3 regions of the Halomonas sp. RT37 genome follow, and region 1 is predicted to be linked to each of the others. Evidence: predicted binding sites of a transcription regulator. Region 1 holds the regulator's gene; each other region holds the start of a gene.

Region 1 (2,268 bases):
GGATACCTGAACCGAATTCCCGACTTTCTGGCGCTGATGCGTCTGGACCGCCCCATCGGTACCTGGCTGTTGATGTGGCCGACCCTGTGGGCGCTTTGGGTGGCCTCCGAGGGCATTCCGGCCCGTGACACCCTGCTGATCTTCGTCGCCGGCGTCTACCTGATGCGGGCGGCGGGCTGCGTGGTCAACGACTACGCCGATCGCCACTTCGATGGCCACGTCAAACGCACCAAGAACCGACCGCTGGCCACCGGCCGCATCAGTGAGCGGGAGGCCAAGGTGCTGTTCGTGTACCTGCTGGGATCGGCCTTCGCGCTGGTCTGGCTGACCAACGGCTTTACCGTGTGGCTGTCGTTGATCGGAGCGGTGCTGGCCGCCAGCTATCCCTTCATGAAACGCTACACCCACTTCCCCCAGGTGGTGCTGGGCGCAGCCTTCTCCTGGGCCATTCCGATGGCCTTCGGCGCGGTGCTCGGCGAAGTCCCGATGGTCGCCTGGCTGCTGTTTACCGCCAACGTGCTGTGGACCGTGGCCTACGACACCGAATACGCCATGGTCGACCGCGACGACGACCTCAAGATCGGCATCAAGTCCACCGCGGTACTGTTCGGCCGCTGGGACACCCGTATCATTGCGCTGTTGCAGCTGGCTACCCTGGGGCTGCTGGCCTGGGCCGGCAGCCTGCTGGCGCTGGGCGGCTTCTTCTGGCTCGGCTGGCTGGCCATGGGCGCGACCTTTGTCCACCAGCAGCGGCTGATCAAGAGCCGTGACCGCGACCGTTGCTTCCAGGCCTTTCTCAACAACCACTGGTCGGGCCTATTGCTGTTCGCCGGACTCGGACTGAGCCTCTACCCCTCCCTCGGGTGAGGGAAATGCCCGTCTCGGTCGCTCGACAATGGATACAATGTCATCTAATTGTCACATTGACGTGGTGTCATTTGTCACCGTCGAGTGTAAGACCCTGACCAAGAGGCTCCCGGGATGACCGCCAAGACCGTACTGATCGTCGATGACGAAGCCCCGATCCGCGAAATGATCGCGGTGGCGCTGGAAATGGCCGACTACCGGGTGCTCGAGGCGGACAATGCTCAGGCCGCCCACGCCATCATCGTCGATGACCAGCCAGACCTGCTGCTGCTGGACTGGATGATGCCGGGCACCAGCGGCATCGAACTGGCCCGCCGGCTCAAGCGCGAGGAAACCACCGCAGAGCTGCCGATCATCCTGCTCACCGCCAAGGGTGAGGAGGACAACAAGATCCAGGGTCTCGAAGCCGGCGCCGACGACTACATCACCAAGCCATTCTCGCCGCGAGAACTGGTGGCCCGACTCAAGGCAGTGCTGCGACGCGCCACTCCGCGGGGCGTCGAGGACCCGGTGGAGGTAGAAGGCCTCAAGCTCGACCCGGTCAGCCATCGCGTCAGCGTCGACGGCAAGTCACTGGACATGGGCCCCACCGAATATCGCCTGCTGCAGTTCTTCATGACCCACCAGGAGCGCGCCTACACCCGTGGCCAGTTGCTCGATCAGGTCTGGGGTGGCAACGTCTACGTGGAAGAACGTACCGTCGACGTGCATATCCGCCGCCTGCGCAAGGCCCTGGGGGAACCCCATCAGCAACTGATCCAGACCGTACGCGGTACCGGTTATCGCTTTTCGGCCAAGGTCTGAGCGAGCCATCGACGCAACGCAGCACCAGGAGGGATGAGGTGAACGGAGCCGAGAACTGACGTGGGTCGTCTGTGGAGACGAGAAGTCTGGCGCCTGGCCGTGCTGGTGGGTCTCGGCGCCTTGCTGGGCTGGCCCTTCTCGCTGTCCAGCGTAGGCATCGGCCTGGGCCTGGCGCTTGGGCTCAGCTATCACCTGCGCAACCTGCACGCGATGCACGACTGGCTGACCCACCGCCCCCAGCAGGAACCTCCCACCGCCAGTGGCCTGTGGGGCGAGCTGTTCGATCGCCTCTATCGCTATCAAAAGGGCCAGCGGATCACCCAGCGCCGCCTGCGCTCGACCCTCCAGCGTATCCAGGAGTCATCCGAGGCAATGCGCGACAGCGTGGTGATGCTCGATCGCCACGGCGACCTGGAGTGGTGGAACAGCTCCGCCGAGCGCATGCTCGGCCTGAAGCCGGCGCTGGACCGCGGCCAGCACATCACCAACCTGCTGCGCGACCCGCGCTTCGTCGGCTACTTCAATGCCCGTGACTACCGCGAACCGCTGAGCCTGCCCTCCCCCATCGACGAGAACATGATCCTGCAGTTCCAGATC
Region 2 (2,268 bases), 790 kb from region 1:
TTGACGGCCTGGGGGGCCAGTGGACAATTCCATGGCGACTCGCGCAGCACTTCCGGAAGATGGTCGCTCAGGTCCTCCATGTCCTGACTCTTGGGCCAGCACAGCCAGCGCTCCCGTTCAGGGGTCTCGGGGTGGCGCCACTTCAGCATCCAGTCGTCGCCCCAGGGCAGTACGCCCAGGGTGTCGGGTTCGGGCGGCGGCAGACCCTGGAAGGCGCTGGCCCACCAGCGGGGCGAGAGGTGATGGCGTCCCAGGCGTCGGCTGCACTGGGCCAGCAGGGTACGCTGCACCACCATGACATCCAGGGCGCTGTCATCACGATAGAGCACATGGAGCGCGAGAGTGTGCGGTATTACGCAAAGCTCCCGCTCAACCAGTTCATCCAGTGACTCCCTGCTGTCGACCTCCTCGGCCAGGGCGCCGTCCAGCGTTACCAGGGTGACCGATTGTGGCGGTATGACGAGACAACAGGGAAGTGCCTGGTCGAGGCACGAAAGCGATTGGACATTGGCGGCGCTGCCCCGGTCGAGGCTCTGTTGATCGACACAGTGGACCCAGTACCAACGAGGCTCGGGATCTTCGTCGGCTGAAGGGGCGCGTTGGGGCATAAGAAGTATGCGCTGATGTCGGTGTCCCAGATTCCACATGGTTCTGGTCCTGTCGATAGCGATTGTTGGTGCACTGTGTCGACGAGCGAAGCCATTTTCTTTCACCAACTGTTACTCTTTTTACAATAGCGCTACTTCCTGTGCTCTGCGTCAACCTCGTCTATCGTCATACGAGTGTCATCTGGACTACCTAGTGTTGTCGGCGGACCGCCGTCGCCCCTGTGATCGACTTTCCCCTCCGATACCCGAGGCCGGCAACAGTGACTGGCACCGACAGCCCACGCCTTGACGGCGAACAGAGGGCTGCAAGAAGAGGACTGCGCAATGAGCAAGGAAATTGAAGATCATCGTCTGTTGAACCCCAGCCGTAATGAACCCTTCTCCTCGGTGCTCGACCGTCGTCTTTCCCGGCGAGCGGTGATGAAGGGTGGCATGGGCATGGCGGCCATGACCATGCTGGGAAGCTTTGGTCTCTCGGCCTTCGCCAACGAGCCGTCGTCAGGGATGGCCAAGACGCCGCTGGCGCTGGCCTTCGAGTCGATTGCCGGTTCGCGCAGCGACGCCGTGGTGGTGCCGCCGGGCTATACCGCCCAGGTGCTGGTGCCCTGGGGTACGCCGCTTGACGACAGCGCGCCCGAATGGAGCGAGGATCTGACGATGACGCCCCAGGCCCAGGCGGCCAGCGTCGGCATGCATCACGACGGCATGCATCCTTTCGCGCTGGATGAGAGCACGGCCTCCGAGCGCTTCCTGCTGGTGATGAACAACGAATACATCGACGAGAACGCGCTGTGGGCGCCCCAGGGCGGCCCTACCAACATGACCGAAGGCAAGCGTCCGGCGGACGAGGTGCGCACCGAGATCAACGCCCACGGGGTGACCGTGGTCGAGGTGAAGAAGGACGCCGATGGTCGCTGGAGCCACGTCAAGGGTTCCGCCCATAACCGTCGCTACACCAGCGCCACCCCGATGCACCTGTCAGGGCCGGTGGCGGGCAGCGACTACGTCAAGACCAGGTATTCCCCGGGCGGCACCCAGGCTCGCGGCACCAACAACAACTGTGCCCACGGCTACACGCCCTGGGGAACTTATCTCACCTGCGAGGAGAACTGGCCGGCCTACTTCGTCAAGAACGAGGGCCGTACCCTGGACGATGACCGTCTTGGCATCGCCAGTGGTCGCGGACGCTACGGCTGGGAGACCGCCGCGGGTGATGACAGCGAACGCGACGACGAATTTACCCGTCTGATCGGCGACCCCGTCGCCGACGACGCCAGCGGTGACTACCGCAACGAGCCGCGTCAGTTCGGCTATATCGTCGAGATCGACCCCTATACCGGCAGGCAGGCGATCAAGCGCACGGCGCTGGGCCGCTTCCGCCACGAGGGCTGCTGGCCGGGCAAGCTGGTAGCAGGCGAGCCGGTGGTGTTCTACTCCGGTCACGACTCGCGCAACGAGTACATCTACAAGTTTGTCTCCGAGGCGGCCTGGGACCCCGCGGATGCCATCGCTCCCGGCGCCGAGGCCGATCGCCTGGCGATCGGTGACAAGTACATGGACAGCGGCACCCTTTACGTCGCTCGCTTCAACGCCGATGGCAGCGGCGAGTGGCTGCCGCTGACGCCGGACGCTTCCACCCAGGATGGCCGTACCCTGGCCG
Region 3 (2,268 bases), 610 kb from region 1:
ACTGACCGCCATTGATGTCGATATTGGCACCGGTGATAAAACCGTTGTCCTTGCTGGCCAGGAAATTGACCAGGCGGCCGATCTCTTCCGGCGTGCCGTACCGCTTCATCGGGATGGTCTCGCGAATGGCCTCGCGCACCTTCTCCGGAATCTTCATGATCATGTCGGTGGCGATATAGCCAGGCGAGATGGTGTTGACGGTGATGCCCTTGGTCGCAGTTTCCTGCGCCAGCGCCATGGTCAGACCGTGCATGCCGGCCTTGGCGGCGGAATAGTTCACCTGGCCGAACTGACCCTTGCGGCCGTTGATGGACGAAATGTTGATGATCCGTCCGTAGCCCTGCTCCAGCATGCTCTCGATCACGCTGCGGCAGGTATTGAAGACGCTGTTGAGGTTGGTGTCGATGACCACATTCCACTGGTCCGCCGACATCTTCTTCAAGGTGCCATCCTTGGTGATACCGGCACAGTTGACCAGCACTGCGATCGGCCCATGCTGGTCCTCGATCGCCTTGACGCCATTCTGGCAGGCCTCGAAATCGGTCAGATCGATGCCAGCGATGTCGATATTGTCATAGCCATCCGACTTCTGGGTCTCCAGCCAGGTCTTGGCCTTGTCAGGATTGTTGTAACCGGCCACTACCTGATAGCCGGCATCCGCCAGTTCGCGACAGATTGAGCTTCCGATACCACCAGTACCACCGGTGACCCACGCGACGGGCTTTTGCTGAGTCATAGACGACCTCCCTGATTGTCCTTCACGCCGCCGCTTGGCGACGGCACTTGTTGTTGCAAGCATGTATAGCAGTGGATGCTCTGGTGCTGCGCATTCGCGCAACCAGGAACCTCGGGCCCAGAGCGATCGCGGGTGGCCTCCTGCCACTGCGACGTCCAGCCCCACCTGCCTACCTCGGCAGGCCTTCGTCGTGGTACTGCGTCGAATCAACGTCCACAACGACTATCCACCAGGCTAGCGTCTAGCACTGACATTTGCATGACAGCCCCTCCAGTATGGACCACAGCGCCCGAACGGCACGACCCATCACACCCGAAATCGCACAGGGTTGACGCAGCCAGAATTATCCGTATACTACGTCCTCGTTGATGCGGGGTGGAGCAGTCTGGTAGCTCGTCGGGCTCATAACCCGAAGGTCATCGGTTCAAATCCGGTCCCCGCTACCAAATACGAAAACGAGGCAGTCCTTCGGGACTGCCTCGTTTTTTTGTTGGCTGTCCGGTGCTGGCCGAGGCCAGCGCTTCGCCACTAGACGCCATTGCGGCATCCCTGTATTGCGAAGCCCGCCCCCTGATTAAATCTTAATTTTTCTGTGCCAATTCGATATTTTTTGGCGCTTCCGTGTCCCCGGATTAGCCATCCACCCCTCCTTCTTTCGTCGAAGAGCTGACCTCGATCAACCCGAGTCGGTCAAGAATCGACCGTCGACAGCGACCTGATCTTCGACGTCGACCGCAGCAATATTCAGCAGGTACTGGAGCCGTCCATGCGCATCCCGGTTCTGCTGGCCTGCAGCCCCCCTGATACGAGCCCTGCAAGCATCTGATGCCGGTGCTGGAACTCTCCATCACCGCGCGGACCGTATGAAACGTCCAGCGACTGAGGGCCAGCTCATTTCGCGTGGGCCATCCGCGGGCCAGCACAACCGCCGTCACGCCTACTACAGAACGCGCATCTCTCCTGGCCAGGCCGCTCGGAGCGGGAGCCATCATGGGCAGGAGCGTTGCTTTACGCCATTTTACGGCTAGTCTGATAAATTATAGGAATTCAGATAAAAACTGGTAAAGCCATGATCTACTTTCCCAGGCATCAGCTGGCCGCTGACATGGCGGACGCCGTGAGGGGGCACACCCTCTTCAGCGACGCGCCTAATGGCCTGTTCCTTGCCGCCCCTCGCAGGACCGGCAAGACTACCTTCCTGCGCAACGACCTGCTGCCCACGCTGGAGACACAAGGCGTCGAGGTGGTCTATGTCGACCTCTGGTCGGATCAGCAGCGCGACCCCGCCCAGCTGATTCAGGCTGCCATTCAGGAAGCCATGGCCCCGCACCGTCCCGCCATCGAGAAGCTGGCAGCACGGTGGGGCATCAGCAAGGTAGGGCTCGGACAATGGATCCAGCTCGATGCCACCCCCACAGACAACGGGGGCGCCTCCCTCCCTGAGGCACTACGCCTGCTCATCGAGGCCGGGGGCAGGCCAGTTGCCCTGGTGATTGATGAGGCCCAGCAAGCGGTAACCACCGACGCTGGCA

What was found. Region 1 encodes PhoB, which activates phosphate uptake and scavenging genes when phosphate is short. Its sites were predicted from a motif close to TGTCATANNNNTGTCANA; they were not measured.
Region 2: the regulator PhoB is predicted to act here: its motif matches at 773-790, upstream of NFG58_RS17605 (PhoX family phosphatase).
Region 3: the regulator PhoB is predicted to act here: its motif matches at 983-1,000, upstream of phbB (acetoacetyl-CoA reductase).

Annotation. Positions count from the first base shown of each region.
Region 1 is NZ_CP098827.1:4,863,621-4,865,888, forward strand. It holds gene ubiA (4-hydroxybenzoate octaprenyltransferase) at 1-867, shown strand, start outside; gene phoB (phosphate regulon transcriptional regulator PhoB) at 982-1,671, shown strand; gene phoR (phosphate regulon sensor histidine kinase PhoR) at 1,732-2,268, shown strand, end outside.
Region 2 is NZ_CP098827.1:4,068,908-4,071,175, reverse strand. It holds gene NFG58_RS17610 (hypothetical protein) at 1-647, opposite strand, end outside; gene NFG58_RS17605 (PhoX family phosphatase) at 933-2,268, shown strand, end outside.
Region 3 is NZ_CP098827.1:541,638-543,905, reverse strand. It holds gene phbB (acetoacetyl-CoA reductase) at 1-736, opposite strand, end outside; tRNA gene NFG58_RS02495 (tRNA-Met) at 1,106-1,182, shown strand; gene NFG58_RS02490 (ATP-binding protein) at 1,806-2,268, shown strand, end outside.